2 regions of the Rummeliibacillus sp. NPDC094406 genome follow, and region 1 is predicted to be linked to the other one. Evidence: a T-box and tRNA genes for the amino acid it is inferred to sense, from the RefSeq annotation. Region 1 holds a T-box; the other holds one or more tRNA genes.
The links. A T-box is a leader RNA that pairs with one kind of tRNA and senses whether it is charged. The one in region 1 lies ahead of argS (arginine--tRNA ligase), so its partner is inferred to be a tRNA-Arg.
Positions count from the first base shown of each region.

Region 2: it has a tRNA-Arg gene. The T-box ahead of argS (arginine--tRNA ligase) is inferred to sense a tRNA for this amino acid. The anticodon was not compared.

Region 1 is NZ_JBIWGZ010000003.1:619,183-631,118, forward strand. It holds gene ACIQ4I_RS11340 (hypothetical protein) at 1-4, opposite strand, end outside; gene ACIQ4I_RS11345 (alpha/beta hydrolase family protein) at 17-802, opposite strand; gene ytkD (RNA deprotection pyrophosphohydrolase) at 786-1,253, opposite strand; gene ACIQ4I_RS11355 (transposase) at 1,305-1,613, opposite strand; gene ACIQ4I_RS11360 (putative motility protein) at 1,992-2,174, opposite strand; gene ACIQ4I_RS11365 (GNAT family N-acetyltransferase) at 2,652-3,134, opposite strand; gene argS (arginine--tRNA ligase) at 3,214-4,899, opposite strand; T-box leader at 4,939-5,153, opposite strand; gene ACIQ4I_RS11375 (NUDIX hydrolase) at 5,317-5,769, opposite strand; gene ACIQ4I_RS11380 (cytochrome ubiquinol oxidase subunit I) at 6,635-8,035, shown strand; gene cydB (cytochrome d ubiquinol oxidase subunit II) at 8,032-9,033, shown strand; gene cydD (thiol reductant ABC exporter subunit CydD) at 9,046-10,770, shown strand; gene cydC (thiol reductant ABC exporter subunit CydC) at 10,775-11,936, shown strand, end outside.
Region 2 is NZ_JBIWGZ010000006.1:138,021-149,956, reverse strand. It holds gene hisIE (bifunctional phosphoribosyl-AMP cyclohydrolase/phosphoribosyl-ATP diphosphatase HisIE) at 1-282, shown strand, start outside; gene ACIQ4I_RS15915 (tetratricopeptide repeat protein) at 364-1,884, shown strand; gene trxB (thioredoxin-disulfide reductase) at 1,977-2,924, shown strand; gene ACIQ4I_RS15905 (NUDIX domain-containing protein) at 3,370-3,852, shown strand; gene rapZ (RNase adapter RapZ) at 3,845-4,726, shown strand; gene ACIQ4I_RS15895 (gluconeogenesis factor YvcK family protein) at 4,731-5,717, shown strand; gene whiA (DNA-binding protein WhiA) at 5,754-6,701, shown strand; gene ACIQ4I_RS15885 (HPr family phosphocarrier protein) at 6,859-7,116, shown strand; gene clpP (ATP-dependent Clp endopeptidase proteolytic subunit ClpP) at 7,278-7,871, opposite strand; tRNA gene ACIQ4I_RS15875 (tRNA-Arg) at 8,060-8,131, shown strand; gene ACIQ4I_RS15870 (GerAB/ArcD/ProY family transporter) at 8,394-9,539, shown strand; gene ACIQ4I_RS15865 (spore germination protein) at 9,536-11,878, shown strand; gene ACIQ4I_RS15860 (Ger(x)C family spore germination protein) at 11,871-11,936, shown strand, end outside.

The DNA of each region.
Region 1 (11,936 bases):
CCAATTCATCACCCCATTACAATTGTTGTAATTTCATCCACTGACAAGCACTATCTACAACTTTTCGATTAACATCACTCGGGAAAAAATGCGTATATTCAGGATAGTACCAAGTCTCTACATGCTTATTTAAAGTCTTCAAGCCGTTTTCCAAAAGCTGAGCATGTTTAAAACCTACATTGTCATCTAACATACCATGAATGATTAATACAGGAGCTTTTATCTCATCAACACGAGGCATTGGTTGCCGTTCTTCGTAAACGATTGGATTTTTTTGCGGAGAACCACCTAGTACTCTTTTCATCATTCTGCGCATATCGACTCGTTCTTCATACGTAAATTTAATATCTGAAACGCCACCCCATGTAACAATTGAAGTAATATCATCGCGCAATATTCCCGTCCATAGCGCCATAATACCACCTCTTGAAAATGCAAAAAGATGAATGCGTTTATTTAAACAAAAATGTTTTAACACATCGACTGCATTAATCGCATCAAAACGGTCCTCCCCCACAAATTCATCTTTTCCTTCACCACCTCGTACCCCTCTGTAGTATGGGGCAAAAACAATAAATCCATGGGAAGCAAGTTGTGCAATACGTGCAGGTCGTACCATTCCAACACCCTGCATGCCGCCACGCAAATATAGTATCCCTTCATAATTTGCTTTAGCAATTGGTGTAGCAAGCAAACCTTTAACACGTAAACCTTCTGACCAATAAGTGATTTCTGTTAATTTTATATTTGGATTTGGGGAAGGATATTCTCTTAAATAGTCGATTTCACCATTTGTCTTCACGTTCACTCACCTTCTCTAAAATCTTTTTCATGCCTAAGTCTTTCATGTAAAAACTTAATCGATTGTTTGCTAATAGTTGTTCTTCAGTCATTAATACAGCACCGTTTGTCTCCATATTTAGGTGATTTTGATCAAAGTTTTGGACAGTTGCTGTATAAACAGCTTTCGTAAATGGGGCATTTTCTTGAACCATGTATGTTGCAAGCCATTCCACATTGACAATTTTGGCACCTGTTTCTTCAAATACTTCCCTTTCTGCAGCTTCTTCTAATGTCTCTCCACCTTCTACTTTGCCACCAGGAAATTCATAGCCACGTTCTGGATGCTCTGTTAGCAACCATTTTCCCTCATACTTTGCTAAAACAAGTACATGCTTTGGAATAATACTGAAAGCATTCTTTTTAAAAGATAATCCACAACCGTTACCATTCAAATCTGTATATGTAAACATACCTTCGCTCACTCCTTATCGTATTTAGTGTAACGAAGGCATCGTCAGCAATCAACTGTAGTAAGGCATTTGTTCGATGAATTTTTTTGTATCTTTATCTCCATATTCATGAATAAGTGCATAGACCTTCTTTAAACGCTTATCCACTTCATCATTTTGCTGGTCAAAATGGTATGGAACTGCCGGAATTTGCGCTCTCACTATACTGTTGTCGTCCCAACTTTTCATTTGTGCAAAGAGCTGATCAAATACTGTTAGCATTCCTGGATCTATATTTATATGAAATTCCCATGGAGCATGATTCGGTGAAAAATTATAATACTTATGCATTACTGAAACATATACATCTACATTGGACATGTACATTCTCCTTTTTTATTAGCTATGTTAATGAATACTGTTGATAATATTATCCAAAGTACCAACTCACAAACCGCATGAGTATTCTTACGTTATCTAATACATTTAAAAGCGGAACTCGCCCTTTAAGCTTTATCTTGCCCGAAAAGCTGACGTGTGAAGCTGGGCACGGTTTATTCTCGAGCAATGCGAGCGGCGTGTTGGCACAATAGTTCATCTTTCATATTCCAATTTAACAACGCTTTTTTTATTTATTAGTTTAGTTTTTAGGAGGAATATTATACAAAAAAACATCAGATAGTTCATAGGAACAATCTGATGTCATTGGAGTTGTAAAGTCATGTCAATTTAATTCGATAGCTTGTGGAGGCATTTCGATTAAACTTGTACGTCAATCACGGATCCTTTGTATGGATGTGTAGCTTGTGGTTGTTCAGGCATTTGATCTAATAACTGAACAGCAGCAGTCGTATTCATGTTCAATGCATTTTGTAAAATGCTCATTTGAACCGTTTGTTGAAGTTCCGATAGCTGCGTAGCCATAATGGAATTCAAATCCATTCGTATCACTCCTTTACAACCCTATTATCGGGTGAAAATTGCTTGTTATTAATATTTTTGAATCAATTTCATAAATCCATTTTCGTTTTTTATATACGAGCGTTTCAACATATTAACTTTTCAATATTCAGATGTGGCTGTTCCGCTACAGACGGCGCTTTCCACAGGCTTAGCTTCAATCTCTTCGACACTACGATTAGGGCACTGAAAAGTATTAAATGCAAATTGATAGTATTAATCTACTTTTTCATGATGTGGAATTAGCTTCGCTTTCCGCGGGAGTCTTCGCTAATTCCACATCAACCCATATAGCTATACAAGATTTTCAATAAATTTTCATCTATTTCTACTTTTCCACTGCCTTTACTACGTTCCTACGGGGCTTTTCCAGTAGGACTATGAATGAACCTCACTGAATTAACATCGCATGAACAAAATGGGCAATCATTTAGTGTATATGAATTTTGCATTATGAAATTAATTCATTTTATTTAAAATTTCCCATTTCATCACTATTAGCTCTCTTCCACTACGAATTTCTCGAGCCCCTGTATCAACAAATCCTATTTTTTCATACAGATTTCTCGCACTATCATTAAATAGATAAACCGTTAGATAAATAGTCGTAATATATGGAAAGTGTTCATTTAAATAAGTAGGCAAAAATTGCAAGGCTTTTTTGGCGTAACCTTTACGTTGATGCATCGCACTTGTAGAAAACGCACGTAACAAAATTGTATCACCCGTTGTACTATATGGAGCGACTCCTTCCTTTTCATGTAAAACGAAAAAGGTTACAATTTCTCCATCATCCTCGAAAACTACCGGATGTCGTGAAGCATCATCATTACATATCGATAAGCTATCAAGTGGCATCATTGTTAAAGAATGTTGTTCTTCGTGTAATTTATAGTGTTGTAACTTTGGGAAATCATATTTTGAATAAGGTCTTAATACCATTTTAATCACCCCTCTTAAATGCTCGTATATTTTTTATGAATTTTGCATTATGAAATTAATTTACATAACTCTTATTAAGTTACATTTCATTCGGTGCCTTAATACCAAGTATCCTTAAGCCTTCCCCTAAGACAATTGCGACACAAGATGCTAATGCGAGTTTTGCATTTTGAGCTGGTGATTCATCTATTATTTTTGTATTTGCATAGTATTTGTTAAATTGATGCGATAATTCCAAACAGTATTTCGCTATTTGTGATGGATCAGCATTTTCAAATGACTTCACAATAATCGTTGGGAAATCTTTTAAAGTTACAATGGTTGACCATGCTTTTTCATTCAATCCATTTAATTCAATATTTTCTTTATGACAGAACCCACCTTTTTTCAATAAAGAGGAAATTCTTGCATGAGTATATTGAACATAGGGGCCAGTTTCTCCTTCAAAATTCAACATATCTTCTAATGAAAAATCGATATCATGCATACGATCGTTCTTTAAATCATTAAAAACCACTGCACCAATTCCTATCATTTTCGCTATTTCTTCTTTATTTGCAATGCTTGGATTTTTTTCTTCAATATTCTTTTTTGCCACATCAATAGCTTCTACAAGTACTTCTTCTAGCAAAACAATTTTCCCTTTTCTAGTTGACATCTTCTTGCCGTTCTTTAGCATCATTCCAAATGGGATATGTTGAAGTCCATTAGCCCATTCATGTCCCATCTTCTGAAGCACCAAAAATAATTGTGTAAAATGGAGGGACTGTTCATTTCCTACTACATAAAATGATTTCGTAGAACCGTATGTTTCATGACGATATATCGCAGCTGCCAAATCTCGAGTAACGTACAATGTTGTGCCGTCTTTTTTCATGATTAAACTAGGTGGCATGTTCTCTAATTCAACAACTAATGCACCTTTAGATTCGACGAGTAGTTGCTTTTCCTTTAATTCTTCTACAATGTTTTCCATCTTGTCATTATAAAAAGCTTCACCAGCGTTTGAATCAAATGAAATTCCTATTAAGTCATAAACCTTTTGAAACTCTTTTAGCGAAGCTTCTCTAAACCATTGCCATAGCTGTAAAGCCTCTTCATCACCTTGTTCTAAACGTTTAAAAGCTGCTCTAGCTTCATCATTTAGCTTATCATCCAATTCAGCTTCTTCATGAAATTTTACATAAATTTTTAATAGTTCTTTAACAGGAGACAGTTCAATTCTTGTTGGATCTCCCCATAATTTATAGGCAACAATGAGCTTTCCAAATTGCGTACCCCAGTCTCCTAAATGGTTTATCTTAATCACTTCGTATCCATTCTTTTTTGAAATATTAGCCAATGCATTACCTATAACAGTTGAACGTAAATGCCCCATTGAAAATGGTTTAGCGATATTAGGTGATGAGAAATCAATGGTAATGCTTTCGTTTGTCGATATTTGATCTCCATATGTTGTTTGTTCTTTTATAATCGTTTCTATAACATTTTTCGTGATTATTTCTTTGTTTAAAAAAATATTGACATAACCACCTACAGCTTGAGTTTGCTGAATCAATTGATCATCCAACTGACTAGCTATTTCACTTGCTATTTGATCGGGCGCTTTTCTAAATATTTTGGATAGTGTAAAACACGGAAAAGCCATATCGCCTAGATGTGCATGTTTAGGCTTTTCTAAAAGTGCTATTATGTTCTCACTTTCTATTTCGTGGTTAATAACGTTTTGTATAACCTTTGCTATTATCTGTTTTTCATTTATCATCTTAGTTCCCTCCCCAATAAAAAAGCCCCCGTCTCTATATTAAGAGACGAGAGCATAAATTCCCGTGGTACCACTCTAGTTGCCACATTTGTGACCGCTCACTATTGTTAACGAGGTGTCTCCCCGAGCTTTTCTACTGATTTCAAAAAGTTTCTCCAAAGTGCGTTTCATTTACAAGATCTGTATTAGGCTCACACTATCCCTAACTCGCTTGACATCCCTTTATAAACTACTCTCTTTTTCTTAGAATTTACATTATGAATTTCCATTATCATACATTGAATATTTAGAAAAATCAATATTTTTATCTAAAAATATTCTTAAGAAATTAAAACAATCCATCGATCATGCTATTTCCTGTAAAGTAGCCTTATCTAGCTATTGGTATATGTGAGCTTGATTATTATACTTTTCCACTTAATTGTATGAATCAATAAACTCCCTGATAATCGGCAAATCAGGCGGACTGATATTTGGTGGTAATTGTTGCATATCAAAAAATTGTAATGCTTGTACTTCCTCTTGATCTATCTGCAATACTCCTGAAAAATCTGTACAAATATATGTAGAAATGACATTGTAAACTTCATCACCATGTGGATACTGATAATAGAATTCTTCTCCTGAAAAAACCTTAAATAAGGTTAATGCTTTAGCCGCTAGTCCTGTTTCTTCAAACAATTCTCTTTTTGCCGCTTCTTCCAACTTCTCACCAGGTTCCAATGCTCCTCCAGCCAATCCCCAACAATTATTATCTTGTCTTAATTGCATTAATAGCCTATTTTCCTTATCCAATACAATAACATTTGCACCAGCAAGAATCAGTGGACGGCTTCCTACTAGCTTTCTTAGTTCCTTGACGTATCCCATATATATACCTCTTATTTTCTTTTACTTTACCGACTTTTATTTCGACATTTTATTTAATATTTCCTTCATTTCAGCTCAATAAAAATTGCTCTAATTTGAGGTGAATGCCCATGCAAACAATAATCAAAGAAATTAATATTGTTGAGTTCATCTACCGTATATACTTCATTATTCATATATGAAAAATTCTAAGACTAGGGTCCTTAAGTGAGTTTGAATAAATGAAATGATATAAGGAAAATTTTTATTTCCACCTAAATAGTGATGGTTTACGTTTTCTCCGCTATCCAAATAGTCCATCTGTCTTCTTCAACTATTGATTCATCATCTTTTATTTTTAATTGACTATTAATATATACGACCAATTCATGGAGAATTGAAGTGCGGAAGCCACAATTGACGAACTGCAGCTATATGCTCATACAAAAACTCATTTCATTTTTCCATCCGTAGAAACGGTGAAAAATTATCTAAACTTATAACAATTTTATTGATGCTTTCCACCTCCATTTTTAACCAAAAACACTACTAATTTCACACTTTCTTCACAACTGTATTATTTTTAAGTTTGAATATTTTGTTACAGCATATTTGTCATTAGAAATCCTAGATAAGTAGATATGAATAACCGATCGTAAATATAATGATATTTAACAAAAAAAGGATAGTATATTATAAATATCCATTGATAAACGGCTAGTTAACACTGTTCATATAGTGTTAACTATGAATATATCAATATCGACACAATATGACCACAATTTCGTGACACTTTGTACTAATTTCGCTCTTTCAAAAAAAGAAACAGGTCGTATACTGTAAGGGAAGTTAAAAATCATTGGATTTTACTTAGGAGGAAGTTCATATGGAAATTTTAGATTTAGCTCGAATTCAGTATGCAATAACCACTATTTTCCACTTCTTCTTCGTTCCAGTTTCAATTAGCATGATTTTCTTTGTTGCAATCTTTGAAACCATGTATGTGTGGAAGAAGAAAAAAATATATTTAGACATGGCTCTATTTTGGGGAAAAATATTCTTACTATCTTTTGCAATTGGTGTTGTAACTGGTATTTTACAAGAATTCCAATTTGGGATGAACTGGTCTGAATACTCTCGATTTATGGGAGATGTATTCGGTGCACCACTTGCTGTAGAAGCTTTACTTGCTTTCTTTATGGAATCTACATTCATCGGTATTTGGATGTTTGGTCGAAATAAACTACCTAAATGGGTTATTGCTTTATCCGCTTGGCTTGTAGCATTAGGAACAATGTTATCAGCACTTTGGATATTAGCTGCAAACTCTTTTATGCAAGAACCAGTTGGATTTAAAATTGAAAATGGGAAAGCTGTTTTAACAGACTTTATGGCATTATTAACGAACCCACAATTGCTAGTAGAATTCCCACATACAATTTTTGGTGCGCTTGCAACCGGTGGATTTATTATAGGTGGTATTAGCGCTTATAACTTACTGAAAAAACGAAATACTGAATTTTTCAAAAAATCATTTAACTACTCAATGGTTGTTGCTTGTATTGCTGGCTTTGGTATCATGTTTTCAGGCCATGATCAAGCACAACATTTAATGGAATCTCAACCAATGAAAATGGCTGCTTCCGAAGCACTATGGAATGACTCAGGCGATCCTGCAGCTTGGACATTATTAGCAGATATCGATACAAAAAATAAAGAAAATAAATGGGAAGTTAATATTCCTTACTTATTAAGCTATCTAGCTTATAGTGAATTTGATGGTTCTGTTGAAGGTATGAAAACGCTTCAAGCAAAATACGAAAAGCTCTATGGAGATAACGTCAACTACATTCCTCCAGTCAAAACCGTATTTTGGAGTTTCCGTATTATGGCTGGGTTCGGTGGCTTAATGGTTCTTCTTTCATTATTAGGTTTATGGTTCGCAAATCGCGGAACAATTGCAAACCAAAAATGGTTCTTACGCTTAATGATTGGAGCAATTGCAGTACCTTTTATCGCAAACACTACAGGATGGATTATGACTGAAATTGGTCGTCAACCATGGACTGTATTCGGTTATTACACAACTGCTCAATCTGTTTCACCAAACGTTTCAAAAGGACAACTCTTATTCTCAACCATATCATTTAGTTCGGCATATGTTATCCTTGCTGTTGTCATGATTATGATGGTCGTTAGAGTAGCAAAACAAGGCCCGGATGCCATTCTTAAGAAAAAATTAGATACTAAAGTAGATTTGATGGACAAGGAGGCGTTTGAAGAATGAGTTTAGAAGCATTATGGTTCGTACTAATCGCAGTTCTCTTTGTCGGATTCTTCTTCCTAGAAGGATTTGACTTTGGGGTTGGTATGGCAACACGCTTACTTGCTAGAAACAAACATGAACGTGAACAATTACTCGGAACAATTGGACCTTTCTGGGACGCTAACGAGGTATGGCTCATTACAGCAGGTGGTGCGCTCTTTGCAGCATTTCCTAACTGGTACGCTACCATGTTCTCTGGATATTACACATTATTCGTCATCCTTTTACTTGTATTAATCGCCCGTGGAGTAGGAATCGAATTTAGTCATCATGCCAAAACTGATAAAGGAGTAAACCTCTGCCATTGGTTAACCTTTATCGGAAGCCTTGTAGCACCTTTCTTACTAGGTATGCTATTTACTAGTCTTGTACATGGTATGCCGATTGATGGCGACATGCACCTATTTGGTTCATTCTCTGATTTCGTGAATGTTTACTCATTGGTTGGTGGACTTGCAATTGTACTACTTGCACTTGTACACGGATTAACATTTATCGGTTTACGCACAACTGGTGATGTTCATAAAAGAGCAATCTCTCTGTTAAATAAAGTGTATATCCTATTATTTGTAGGTGAAGTTATCTTTGCAGTATTGTCTTACTTCCAAACAGATCTATTTGATGTACGTCCAATCGCAACACCAGTATTATTAGGATTAACAGTCCTAGCAACTGTTTTAGGCATGTTATTTGCAAATAAGGGCCGTGAAGGTTTCGCCTTTACATTCTCAGGTCTTGCTATAGCTTTTGTCGTAGCAATGCTGTTTATCGGATTGTTCCCACGTGTCATGATTAGCTCAATTGATCCATCCTTTAACTTAACGATTGAAAATGCAGCAAGTGGACATTACACATTAACCGTGATGACAAAAGTAGCTTGTACATTACTTCCATTCGTATTAGGTTATCAAATTTGGAGCTACTATGTATTCCGTAAACGTATTAGCCCTAAGAAATAGGTGACATAAATGATTGACAAAGCGCTATTTAAACTTAGTGGAATAAAAGGAACTCTTGTGTTCTTATTCGTGATGGCTACTCTCCTAGGTACCTTCACTATCCTCCAAGCGATTTATTTAGCGACGACAATTACAAACTTATTCCATAAGGAGCAGCTGGCTGATCAGCTGCTCCCTATGTTATTATTTTTTGTTTGCTTCGTTGCGAAACATATCGTGATCTACTTTAGAGAAAAATATATGTCATATTTTTCAATGAAAACAGGCTCTGATTTACGAAAACAACTAACAGCTAAATTATTTAATCTCGGCCCTAACATTACCGCAACAGAAGGTACAGGAAATATGGTGACAATGGCATTAGAAGGCATTTCAAACGTTGAACAATACATGAAATTATTTCTGCCAAAAGTAATGAATATGTTTGTCATTCCAGTCATGATTTTCTTCTATTCTTTAACAATCGATATTAGATCCGCTCTTATTCTCTTGCTCGTTCTCCCTATATTAATCTTCTTCTTAATTCTTCTAGGTATTGCAGCAAGAGCAAAGGCAGATAAACAATATGAATCTTATCAAGTATTGTCCAATCACTTTGTGGATTCACTTCGTGGTTTACAAACTTTACGCTTTTTAGGATTAAGTAAAAAATACGATCGTAATATTCGCAATGTCAGTGAGCAATATCGTAAAGCTACAATGGGAACATTAGCAGTGGCTTTCTTATCAACATTTGCTCTAGAATTCTTCACAAGTATTTCGATTGCAATTGTTGCATTATTTTTAGGTTTAGGGTTAATCAAAGGATCACTCGTGTTATTGCCATCGTTAATCATTTTAATATTGGCACCAGAATATTTCGCACCAATTCGTGAATTTGGTTCAGATTATCACGCAACATTGGATGGAAAAAACGCATTTACAGCCATTTCAGCTATATTAAATCGACCATCTTCTAAAGAAGACACTTCATCCATTTCAACATGGGGTGGACATTCCACTGTCATGATTAAAAACATGACTGTTCAACATGAAGGATCAAACAAGCCTTCATTGAATCAAGTATCATTTAACTTAAAAGGCAATCAAAGAGTAGGGATTATAGGAGCAAGTGGTTCTGGTAAATCTACTTTCATCAATGCATTAAGTGGCTTTGCAGAAGCGAATAGTGCCGAAATTCAAATAAATGGGAAGTCCGTCCATTCATTTGCAAATGTAGATTGGCAAAAACAAATTTACTACGTTCCGCAACACCCTTATTTGTTTCATGATACCGTTCGTAATAATGTCGCCTTTTATACAAAGGATGCCACAGATGAGCAAATTAAGAAGGCATGTGAACGTGCTGGTTTAACAGAAGTAATTGATTCACTACCAAATGGATATGATGAAATCATCGGTGAAACTGGCCGAGCTTTAAGTGGTGGACAAGAACAACGTATAGCACTTGCAAGGGCTTTCCTAGACGATTCTCGTAAAATTTTACTATTTGATGAACCAACAGCCCATTTAGATATTGAGACCGAATGGGAAATCAAACAACGTATGCTTCCGTTATTTGAAAATCGATTAATTTTCTTTGCAACACATCGTCTTCACTGGATGATAAATATGGACGTGATTCTTGTTATGCATAACGGTGAAATTGTAGAACAAGGAACACACGAGGAACTCCTTGCAAAACAAGGCTACTACTATGAATTAGTTCATCAACAAACGCATGGAACGGAGGAGTAGCATGATGGCACCAAAACAATCAAACATCTTCAAACATGCATGGGTAAAACCTTATTTACAACAAAACAAAAAACTACTTTTGCTCGTTTTTTTATTAGGAACAATGACATTTATTTGTGCAAGTGCATTAATGTTTACTTCAGGTTATTTGATTTCAAAATCAGCTACTCACCCTGAAAATATTTTATTAGTATATGTACCGATCGTGCTTGTGCGTACTTTTGGTATTTTCCGTCCTGTATTTAACTATGCTGAGCAACTAACTGGCCATTCATTTGTCTTAAAAATTCTTTCAAAAATGCGTGTCCGTTTATATCAAAAATTGGAAACGCAGGCTTTAACACTTTCTAATCGCTTTTCAACTGGGAATTTACTTGGGGTTTTAGCAGATGATATAGAACATTTACAAAATTTATATTTAAAAACTATCTTTCCTAGTATCTTTGCTTTCATTTTATACATCATTGCAGTTGTCGCTTTAGGTTTCTTCTCCATTCCGTTTGCATTACTGATGGCTTTACTATTATTTGTACTAGTGGTGATTATTCCACTTGTATCTTTATTAGCAAACCGCAAACGAATGATTCAAATGAAATCACTTCGAGGCGAATTATATGCGTCCCTTACTGATGCAGTCATGGGATTAAGTGATTGGAAGATCAGTGGTAAACAACAAACATTTTTAACAGCATATGAAAATATTGAGCAGCAACAAGATGCATTGGAATATGAAATGGATTCTTTAAATCGTCGACGTAATTTATTATTTCAAATAGTCGTTGCTGTTGTGACTTTAGTGATGATTGCCTTTGCTGGAACAAGTGCGAATGCAGGAGAATTCGCACATATCTGGATTGCAGCATTCGTGTTGGTTGTATTCCCATTAGCAGAAGCTTTTGCACCGGTTTCTGATGCTGTTAGTCACTTGCCAAATTATGATACCTCTTTAAAAAGATTAGATGCGATTGAAGAAGCTAGCCCTGAAAGCTTACCATCTGCAAAAGAGCAAGTAATGAAATTGAAAAATCAACCTTTAACGATCACATTTAATGATGTTTCTTTTAAATATGACGCAACAAAGCAAAATGTTTTACAACAAATTACCTTACAGTTCCAACAAGGCGAAAAGATTGCTATCTTAGGTAAAACCGGATCGGGTAAAAGTA
Region 2 (11,936 bases), on a different contig from region 1:
GATATTTTGGAAACATTGAAAAATGTCATTAGTGGCCGTGAAGAAGAAATGCCTGAAGGTGCTTATACAACGTATTTATTTAATGAAGGTGTCGATAAAATTTGTAAAAAAGTCGGCGAAGAAGCAACAGAAGTCGTAATTGCTTCAAAAAATCGCGACTCTGAAGAATTAAAATGGGAAGCAGCGGATTTAATTTATCATTTATTAGTGCTACTACAAGAGCAAAAATTAGATATGTACGAAGTTTTAGGAGTTCTTCAAAAACGCCATGAAAAACACTAAACTATGTTATAATATAGGATACTATGTCTAAGGAACGTCTAATAACGTTCCTTATTGTTTTTCGGAGGAAAATTTTAGGATATGAAAAGTGAAAAAAATACTCGAAAAAATGTTGTGTCCTTTATTCCAAATGGTGAATTTTATTATAAAAAAGCAGTACAAGCTTTAAATCGTGATCAAGAAGAAAAAGCTCTAAAATATTTGCGCAGAGCAGTTGAACTTAGCCCAGAGGATTCCTTAATATTACTACAATATGCTATCGTCGAGATGGATGCTGGTCGTATAGATCACGCACTAGAATTATTAAGAAAAGCAAATGAACTTGATCCGAATGAGCCTGAAATATTATTGTTTTTAGCGGAAGCATCTGCACAAGTAGGTTTGACTGAGGATGCAAAGTATTTTGCTGAAGAATATTTACGCCTTGATGAAATGGGAGAGTATGCAGATGAGGCAATAGAAATAATCGATTTTGCCACATCAATGGAGGAAAGTACATTCACTGGAAATTCATTGAATCGTGAAGCTGTTTACTTACAAGAAAAGGCAAGGAAATTAATGGAGCAAGGGAAGCTAGATGAAGCGATTGAGATTTTAGAAAACATCATAGCAGATCAACCTGACTTCTGGGCAGCCTATAATAATTTATCACTTGCTTTTTTTTATAAAGGTGATTCTGAGCAAGCGAGAGCATTATTACATGAAGTATTACATGGGAACTATGGGAATTTACATGCTCTATGCAATTTAACGGTAATGGCTTATTACGAAAAAGATGAAGAGGAATTACAAGCATTAACAGAATTACTTGTGAAACTTAGTCCTTTTTCTTTTGAACAACGATATAAGCTGGGTGCAACTCTTGCCCTGATTGGTTGTTATGAGGATGCTTACAAATGGTTGCAAAGTATGAAACGACAGGGCTTTGAAGGAGATCCGGGTTATTATTTTTGGCTTTCTCATGCAGCTTATTTCTCTGGATATGAAAAAGAAGCAAGATTAACTTGGGCTAAATTAATAGAAATTGACCCTGAAAAAGTAGGTTATGAACCTTGGTCTATGCAAGATGAAGTGTTTGATCCTGATTCGATTGAGGTAAATCGTGATTTTATCGTGGGGAAATTAGAGAGCGAATATAGAAGTGAACGTTTATTGGGGATATTTTTGGTCGGAAAATCACCACATCAACAAGAAATTCTCGCACATCCAAGTTGGGTTCAAATCGATAATTATTCAGCGATTGAAAAGCTGTTTTTAGCCTATACACTAGACCATGATTTTCTTGAAGATGATGGCACATTAAAGCCGTTTTTGCGCTCTATAGAAGTTTTAGAAATCTTATACAATGACGTAAAACCGTTAAAATTAAATGACTCTTTTTTATTCCAAATGTGGTTTGTATTATGTGAACGTGCATTAGAGGATGGCTATGCATTCAAGAATCCTAATGCGCTGGCTGCCGCTACTGAATATATGTATAAATCATCACGTATGAAAAATGTTACCAAAAAGTCTATCGCAACATATTATGGTATTTCTCCAGCTACATTAACAAAATATGTGAACGAATTAATACAGTATTTACCTCTTTTCGATAAGTAATTCCTTTTTCTAAGGCAGATATCTTGTCATAATCAGTGGCTATAATCTAAGATTAATACTAATGAAACAGGAACAACTTAGGAGGAACAGATATGACCGAAGAAAAAATTTATGATGTTGTGATTATAGGTGCCGGACCTGCAGGTATGACTGCAGCAGTTTATACTTCACGTGGCAACCTTTCTACTTTAATGTTAGAACGAGGAATCCCAGGTGGACAAATGGCCAACACAGAAGAAGTTGAAAACTACCCAGGTTTTGAATCTATTTTAGGACCTGAATTATCTACTAAAATGTTTGAACATGCAAAAAAATTCGGTGCAGAATATGCTTATGGTGATGTCACTGAAATCATCGATGGAGAAGAGTACAAAACCATCAAAGCAGGTTCAAAAGAATATAAAACACGTGCAATCATTATTACAACAGGTGCAGAATATAAAAAAATGGGTGTACCAGGTGAAAAAGAACTTGGTGGCCGTGGAGTCAGCTATTGTGCAGTATGTGATGGTGCATTCTTTAAGAATAAAAACCTGATCGTTGTAGGCGGCGGGGACTCTGCAGTAGAGGAAGGCATGTACTTAACTCGTTTTGCTGACAAAGTAACAATCGTACATCGTCGAGATAAATTACGTGCACAAAAGATTATTCAAGATCGTGCATTTGCAAATGAGAAAATAGATTTTATCTGGAATAATACTGTTAAAGAAGTAAATGAAAAGGACGGTAAAGTAGGTAGCGTAACACTTGTTTCTACTGTTGATGGTACTGAACAAGAAGTACAGGCTGACGGTGTATTTATTTATATCGGAATGTTGCCACTTACAAAACCATTCGAAAACCTAGGAATTCTAAACGAAGCCGGCTACATCAAAACGAATGCGGAAATGGAAACGTCTGTACCAGGTATTTATGCTGCTGGTGATGTACGTGACAAAACATTACGACAAATCGTTACGGCAACTGGTGATGGAAGTATCGCTGCTCAAGTTGTTCAACAATACGTTGAAGAACTAAAAGAGAAATTTGTAATCAAATAATCTTTTTAACGTGTTCTTAATACACTTGTCATATAGCTGAAATAATGATTGTGTATAGTAAATAAGGTAATAACCCCTTTTTATTATAGGAATATTGTTGTGGCTGTTTCTATCGGTTCCCTCGACTGACAGAAACAGCCTCTTTTTATTACTTAAACTGTAAGAAAATGGTTATTATAACCTTAACGTGCTTTACTTTGAAGCTTAATTGATAACGAATGTGGTAAGAAGTATAGCATAAGTATTCAACACTGTTTCGGCCATCCAAGTAGTGCGAATGCCCGTCTGAGTGGCAATAAACACATTAGTTAAGTAATGTTAACATTCCAGTGATTATTTGAATTAAATCATCTGAAATTGTGTATTTAGATTATTCCTTTGTACTCGGACAGTGGAAAAATGTATAATAAAGATTATAAGAATTGTTAGAAATGAGGTGTCGTGTGTGCAGAGAATCGCCAATTTATTAGTCAAAAAAGACGACAAAGTACTTTTATTAAAGAAGCCACGACGCGGTTGGTATGTTGCACCTGGAGGGAAAATTGAAAGTGGAGAGTCTATTTTCGAAGCAGCAAGTCGTGAATTTCGAGAAGAGACAGGCACTACTGCGATGAAACCACATCTAAAAGGCGTTTACACAATGGTCATTAGACGTGGAGAAGAAGTAGTGAATGAGTGGATGCTTTTCACTTTTGTAGCAGAGGATTTACAAGGAATACCATATAAAGAAACACGTGAAGGTGTATTAGAATGGCACCCTATAGAGGATCTCAAGCATTTACCAATGGCAGAAGGAGATCGCACGAACTTATTATTTGCAGTTGAACAATCTGGTACACAATATGGAACTTTTACATATACAGAAGAATTCCAATTGTTAGAAGAAAAAATACAGATATCGTGTGAAGGGGATGGATGGAATGCCTAGTCCACAGTCAGTAAACGAGTTAATTATTATAACGGGAATGTCTGGTGCAGGAAAATCAGTAGCTATTCGAAGTTTTGAAGACTTGGGTTATTATTGTATAGATAATTTACCACCAGCTTTATTACCGACTTTTTTAAATTTAATGAAAGAATCTAAAAAAGAAATTTCTCGTATTGCGGCTGTAATGGACTTGCGTGGTGGTGATTTCTTCTCATCATTAATTGAGGCATTGGATCGTATTGAACGAGAAGACCTTGTTGCAACTAAGATATTATTTCTAGATGCAGATGATGAAACGTTAGTGAGTCGATACAAGGAAACGCGTCGCTCACATCCACTATCTGAAAATGGTTTACCACTAACCGGAATTCATCATGAACGTGAGCTTTTAGCGGATGTCAAAGAACGTGCTCAATATATTTATAATACATCAAGTATGAAACCAAGAGAATTACGTCAACGGATTATTGCACAATTTTCAGGTGTAGATTCTCGAAAATTCACAGTGAATGTCATGTCTTTTGGATTCAAATATGGCATGCCAATCGATGCAGATTTGGTTTTCGACATCCGTTTTTTACCAAACCCATATTATATTGAGGAACTACGACCTAAAACGGGATTAGATGAGGAAGTTTCATCATATGTATTAAAGTATGAGGAAACAAACACGTTAATAGATAAATTAATGGATTTGTTTGAATTTATGATACCGCTTTATAAAAAAGAAGGGAAAACGCAATTAATCATTGCCTTTGGATGCACAGGTGGACAACATCGTTCGGTTACTTTAGCAGAATACTTTGGCAGCCACCTTGATCAACATGCTCCGACAGTGATTACCCATCGCGATATTGCAAAGAGAAAGGGATAACCTTATGCAAAAAAAACAAACGCGGATTGTTCTCATCGGTGGTGGCACGGGTCTGTCTACATTACTTCGTGGGTTAAAGAAATATCCTGTAGATTTGACCGCTATTGTAACTGTTGCAGATGATGGTGGAAGCTCAGGGAGACTGCGTGATGACTTCGCGATTCCGCCACCCGGTGATATTCGAAATGTTATTGCTGCATTATCTGAAGTGGAACCGTTAGTTGAAGAAATGTTTCAATACCGTTTTAAAGGGAAAGAAGAATTAGGTGGTCATTCTCTCGGTAACTTAATGCTTACGGCATTAACAGAAATAACGGGGGATTTTTCGCATGCTATTCGCGAAATGAGTCGAGTATTAAATGTACATGGTAAAGTTTTACCAGCAGCTAATCAAAGAATTACATTACTAGCTGAATTAGTAGATGGGACACTCGTAAAAGGTGAATCAAAAATTCCAACGTTTAATACAGGAATTAAACGCGTATATTTGTCACCTCCAGATGTATTGCCATTACAAGAAGCAGTTAATGCCATCGAGAATGCGGATATTATTATTATAGGACCTGGAAGTTTGTATACTAGCATTCTGCCAAATCTTTTAGTTGAGGGAATTAAAAAGGCAGTATTGGAATCGAAAGGTCACAAGATTTATATTTGTAATTTAATGACTCAATCTGGTGAGACATCTAACTATACTGCAGGAGATCATGTGCAAGCGCTGTATGACCATGTTGGTAAGAATTTTATTCAAACCATTTTAATTAACGATGAAGAGGTACCAAAAGCAATTAGGGAAGCTTATATTAAAGAGTCTGCAGAGCCTGTACAATTCGACGTTGAGCGATTAGAAAGTATGGGACTAGAAGTCGTGAAAAAGGATATTGCAAATATTCATGATGGTGTTGTGCGCCATGAAGCGAACCGTGTTGCTGCATGGTTAGTAGAATATGCCACAAATTATCAACAAAACAAGCAAAAGTTGTCGAATTAGCGTAAAATAAATTATTGATAGAGAGGGGGAGTCGATATGTCATTTGCTTCGGAAACAAAAAAAGAACTAACTCAAGTTGAAGCAGAAGATACAAGCTTAAAAGCAGAACTATCTGCCCTTATCCGAATGAATGGTTCTCTGTCATTTGCTAATCGTCAATTGAGTCTTGACGTGCAAACTGAAAATGCAGCAATTGCTCGTAGAATGTACACCATTTTGAAAAAATTATATAACTATCGAATCGAGCTCTTAGTGCGTAAGAAAATGCGACTTAAGAAAAATAATGTTTATATTTGTCGAGTACGTGAAGGTGCAAAAGAGTTACTAGAAGAGCTACATATTCTCTCGGGTAATTTTCTTTTTAATCATACGATTTCAAAAGAGTTAATCCACACTGAAGAAAATAAAAGAGCCTATTTACGTGGAGCATTTTTAGCGGGAGGCTCTGTCAATAACCCTGAAACGTCTTCGTATCATTTAGAAGTGTACTCTTTATATAAGGAACACGGGGAAGCGTTGATGAACTTGATGAATCATTTTGAACTCAATGCAAAAACAATTGAGCGTAAAAAAGGTTTTGTTACCTATTTAAAAGAAGCAGAGAAGATTTCAGATTTTCTAAGTCTTGTAGGTGCGCACCAAGCCATGCTAAAATTTGAAGATGTACGAATTGTTCGTGATATGCGCAATAGTGTTAATAGACTAGTTAATTGCGAAACAGCCAACTTAAACAAAACAATTGGAGCAGCAATTCGCCAAGTGGATAATATACGCTATATCGATAACATGATTGGTATTGAACAACTACCGGAAAAACTGCGTGAAATTGCAAGATTACGGGTAGAATATCAAGAAGTAACATTAAAAGAACTCGGTGAAATGGTATCAACAGGTGTCGTTAGTAAATCAGGTGTAAATCATCGTCTACGCAAAATTGACGAAATTGCTGAAGCGCTAAGACGTGGAGAAAAACTAAAAGTTTAGTGACATCATTTCACCGTTCTACAATATGAAGGAATTGCTAGCTTTTATAAACAGCTATGCTATAAAGTGTAAGTAAATCAAGAACTTAAAAATTCCTATTATTTAAGATAATGTAAAAGTAATGTAAAATGTACTTATTAAAAAAGGGGGAGCAATTGTGGTAGAAAAACAAGTAGTAGTAAATCTTAAATCAGGATTACAAGCAAGACAAGCGGCGTTATTTGTACAAGAAGCAAATCGTCACACTGCCGATGTCTTCCTACAAAAAGATGATAAAAAGGTAAATGCCAAAAGCATCATGGGAATTATGAGCTTAGCCATTGCTAGAGGAACTTCAATAACATTAAGTGCAGAAGGTAATGACGAAGAGAAAGCATTAGAAAAACTTGTTAAAATAATTGAAGACGAAGACTAATGTAATTCAAGAAGTGCGGTGTGGAACAATTTAGTTGTTCTACACCGCTTTTTTAATTGGATAGAGGCCCAGAAACCTCGGATAGTACCCAAAATTTCATGGATAGTAACAAAAAAACGACAAGACTCTATTCGAGCCTTGCCGTTCCCGCTGTTTCTTGTTTATTTTTTTAATTCATTACGTTCCATAATATGGTCGATTAAACCGTATTCTTTTGCTTGTGTGGCAGTCATGTAGTTATCACGATCTGTATCTCGAGCGATGACTTCGATAGGCTGACCAGTACGTTCAGATAGGATACCGTTTAATTTTTCGCGTGTTTTTAAGATATGTTTTGCAGCGATTTCGATTTCAGTTGCTTGACCTTGTGCACCACCTAGAGGTTGGTGAATCATAACTTCACAGTTTGGTAAAGCATAGCGTTTACCTTTTGTGCCAGCTGTAAGTAAGAATGATCCCATTGATGCGCACATACCCATACCAACTGTTTGTACATCTGGTTTGATGAATTGCATTGTATCGTAAATAGCCATGCCAGCTGTTACGCTACCGCCAGGAGAGTTGATGTAAAGGAAAATGTCCTTTTCAGGATTTTCCGCTTCAAGGAATAACAATTGAGATACAACTGCATTCGCAACGTTGTCATCAATAGCACTTCCAAGCATAATGATGCGGTCTTTTAGTAAACGAGAGTAGATGTCATAAGCACGTTCACCGCGGTTTGTTTGTTCAATAACTGTAGGTATTAAGTTCATGTGAATAGCCTCCTCAATTAAATAAGGTAATTTCGTCTTCAATATGCTGAAATTCTTTATATATATTTCAGCTGTAACCTTATCATACACATTATGGTCAATAAAGGTCAAATATTACGATTATTTTTTTACCTTATTGAATTGTTCCTATTTAATTTGTATAATAGATAAGTCGCAAATACTTTTTTGCCCACGTAGTTTAACGGATAAAACATAAGATTCCGGTTCTTAGGCTGGGGGTTCGATTCCCTCCGTGGGCGTACTAAAACAAAGCACAAACCCTTATGATATAAGGGCTTGTGTATATAAGGGAGTAGAACTAGTATTAGTTATACCCAATTTTTCCCTTGGAAAATCATCCTCTAATCATTTTTTTGATTAGAGGATTTTTTTATTCTCAAATATATAGATAAGCTGAGTTATGAATAGCTATCTTTTAAAACCATTCTCCATGTATAACTTATAAAATTATGAATTGTTGTCAAAACTATCGTTTATCAATAAATGATGGAAGGTAAATAAATGAAGAACGCGGGAACCATTAGTATTTTACATGTTGTATTCTTGACGATGACGTTCATTGGTTTAAAAAATCATGTAACCGTTATTCCATCAATATTAAAGTCTGCTGGAAGAGATGGGTGGGCATCTGTTTTACTTGGAGCATTTGTAACCTTTATATGGTTGTTTCTTATAGTTTATGTCCATAATAAATCTAACCAAGAGCCGATTAAAGATTGGTTAAAACAAAAAATAGGAAAAGTTGGATCATCGATTGTCTTATATATTACAGCTTTCTATTTACTCTTACTTGCAGCGTTTACGATGAGAGAAACGTTACTTTGGGTTTCTACAACCTTTTTACAGAAGACGCCAGTTGTTATTTTGTTAGTCATTTATGCAGCGCTTATTATTTTTCTTGCTACATTGGGTTTGCAAACTATTGTCATAGTAAACGTATTTGTATTAACGGGTGTAGTTATTTTTGGTTTTTTTGTGGCATTTGTCAATATAAAAGTGAAGGATTATGAGCTATTACGACCGTTTTTTGAACATGGGCTAGAACCAGTTTTAATGGGGGCTGTTTACCCTGCATCTGGATTTGTTGAGTTACTGCTGCTACTTTTTATTCATCATCAAATACAAAATCGTATGCGATGGTATCATTTTGCAATAATGCTCCTCATATTAGTGGGCTTAACAACAGGTCCACTCATTGGAGCTATTACAGAGTTTGGACCATCGGAAGCAGCGAAGCAGAGGTATCCAGCTTATGAAGAATGGGGTCTAGCAACAATTGGGCGTTTTATTGAACATATAGATTTCTTCTCTATTTATCAGTGGCTAACTGGGACATTCCTAAGAGTAAGTCTTATCTTATATATTTGTTCAGACATATTGAATATGTCTGAAGATAAAAAACAAATTTGGACTAAGCTTGCGCCGCCATTTTTTTTCATCTGTTTATCGTTAATTCTTTTGAAAGATAATGTTTTTTTGGATATTAATGGAAAATATTTTTTAATAAGTACTTTTCTCTTCTTTATCATATTATCGTTATTCCTTTCGATTGTTGCATTAGCATCGGGAAAGTCATCCAAAAAAGATAAAGATAAAAATGACAAGAAAGGTGGTGAAGAACAATCGAACCAAGTGAAAACTCAATGAATTTGAATGTCTTGCAGCAGTTATTTCAGAAATCTGCAGATGTTAAATTCCAACAGTATAAATTTGATAATCATACAATACATCTCATCACATGTGAATCAATGATTGATCTGCAGTTATTAAATGAAGTCATTGTCCCACGTGTTGGGTTCTTATGTAGTAATTTGACGGATGAATCCCTAGAAAAACAAGTGGAATCGCAATTGTATGTCCCAGATTTAAAAAAAGTGAAGGATGAACAAGAAGCGATATTACTAGTATATACAGGTTTTGTTCTACTTTATTTCGAAGAAGGAAAGCTCCTTTTTTCCAGTAATATTGCCAAAAAACCAAATCGTAATCCTGAAGAGACACGTACAGAAGTAACCATAAAAGGACCAAGGGATAACTTTATAGAAGATATCGCTGTAAATATTGCTTTAGTAAGAAAACGCTTGCCAACCAATTCCTTGTGCGTCGAAAAATTAGAAGCGGGAAAACGTTCAAAAACGAAAGTTGCCATTCTATATTTTGATGATATTGCAAATAAAGATATATTAAATGGAATAAAAGAGCAGATTAGTAAAGTTGACACAGATGCTGTATGGAGTGCTGATTTATTTATGGAACGTATAAATAATGGTGCCCTTATGTTCCCAAGACATGAATATTCGGGGAGACCAGATTATGCTGTTCAATCTCTTGTTAGAGGAAGGTTCATTATATTTGTTGATGGAACATCATATGCAATGGTTACCCCAGTCAATCTATTTTTATTATTAAAGACAAGTGAGGATAATGAATATCCAGTAGTCTTTGGTTCAGTTCAACGAGTAATGCGAATTGTTGGGCTATTAGTTGGTGCACTTCTACCAGCATTTTGGCTTTGCTTAACAACTTTTCATCAAAATCAATTGCCATTCCAACTTTTAGCAACCGTTGTTCAAGCAAGTACAGGACTTCCTTTCCCTGCAGCACTTGAAATGCTCGTTATGCTGGCCATGTTTGAGCTCTTTCGTGAGGCGGGCTTACGTCTTCCAATTGTCCTAGGTGGTACGATTGGTGTTGTAGGTGGGTTAATTATTGGAGATGCAGCTATTCGAGCAGGTATTACAAGTCCTGCGATGGTTGTGATTATAGCTACTTCGACTATTGCAACATTTACACTCGTTAACCAATCACTAGTAACAGCGGTCAGTGCATTACGTGTTTTATTTATTTTAGTATCTGCATTATTCGGGTTCTTCGGCTTTTTTTTATCATTATTCTTTACAATTGCTCTTTTATCAAATATAAGGATATTTGGAGTTCCTTATATGAATATTACAGCAGATCTAAGTTGGTCAACCATAACTAAGTCTTTATTTCGATTACCCGCAAAGAAATATACTAAGCGTCCAGAATCTTTAAATACTCTAGATAATACAAGGACTCAAGATCAAACAAATACTCAAGATCAAACAGGGACTCAGGGTCAAACAAATACTCAAGGTCAAACAAATACTCAGGGTCAAACAAATACTCAAGGTCAAACAGGGACTCAGGGTCAAACAAATACTCAAGGTCAAACAAATACTCAAGATCAAACAGGGACTCAGGGTCAAACAAATACTCAAGGTCAAACAAATACTCAAGATCAAACAGGGACTCAGGGTCAAATAAATAGTCAAGGTCAAACAGGGACTCAGGGTCAAACAAATACTCAAGGTCAAACAAATACTCAGGGTCAAACAAATACTCAAGGTCAGACAAATACTCAAGGTCAAACAAATACTCAAGGTCAGACAAATACTCAGGATCAAACAAATACTCAAGGTCAAACAAATACTCAAGATCAAACAAATACTCAAGGTCAAACAAATACTCAAGGTCAAACAAATACTCAAGGTCAAACAAATACTCAAAGTCAAACAAATACTCAGGATCAAACAAATACTCAAAGTCAAACAAATAATCAAGGTCAGACAAATACTCAAGATCAAACAAATACTCAAGGTCAGACAAATACTCAAGCTCAAACAAATAATCAAGGTCAGACAAATACTCAAGATCAAACAAATAATCAAGGTCAGACAAATACTACTCAAGGTCAGACAAATAATCAAGGTCAGACAAATACTCAAGATCAAACAAATAATCAAGTTCAGACAAATAATCAAGTTCAGACAAATACTCAAGATCAAACAAATAATCAAGGTCAGACAAATACTACTCAAGGTCAGACAAATAATCAAGGTCAGACAAATACTCAAGATCAAACAAATAATCAAGTTCAGACAAATACTCAAGATCAAACAAATAATCAAGGTCAGACAAATACTCAAGATCAAACTAAGACTCAAGAGGGAAAAAATGAATAAGAAAATACTGATAGTACTTATAATGCTCATAACGCTAATCTCAGGATGTTGGGATACA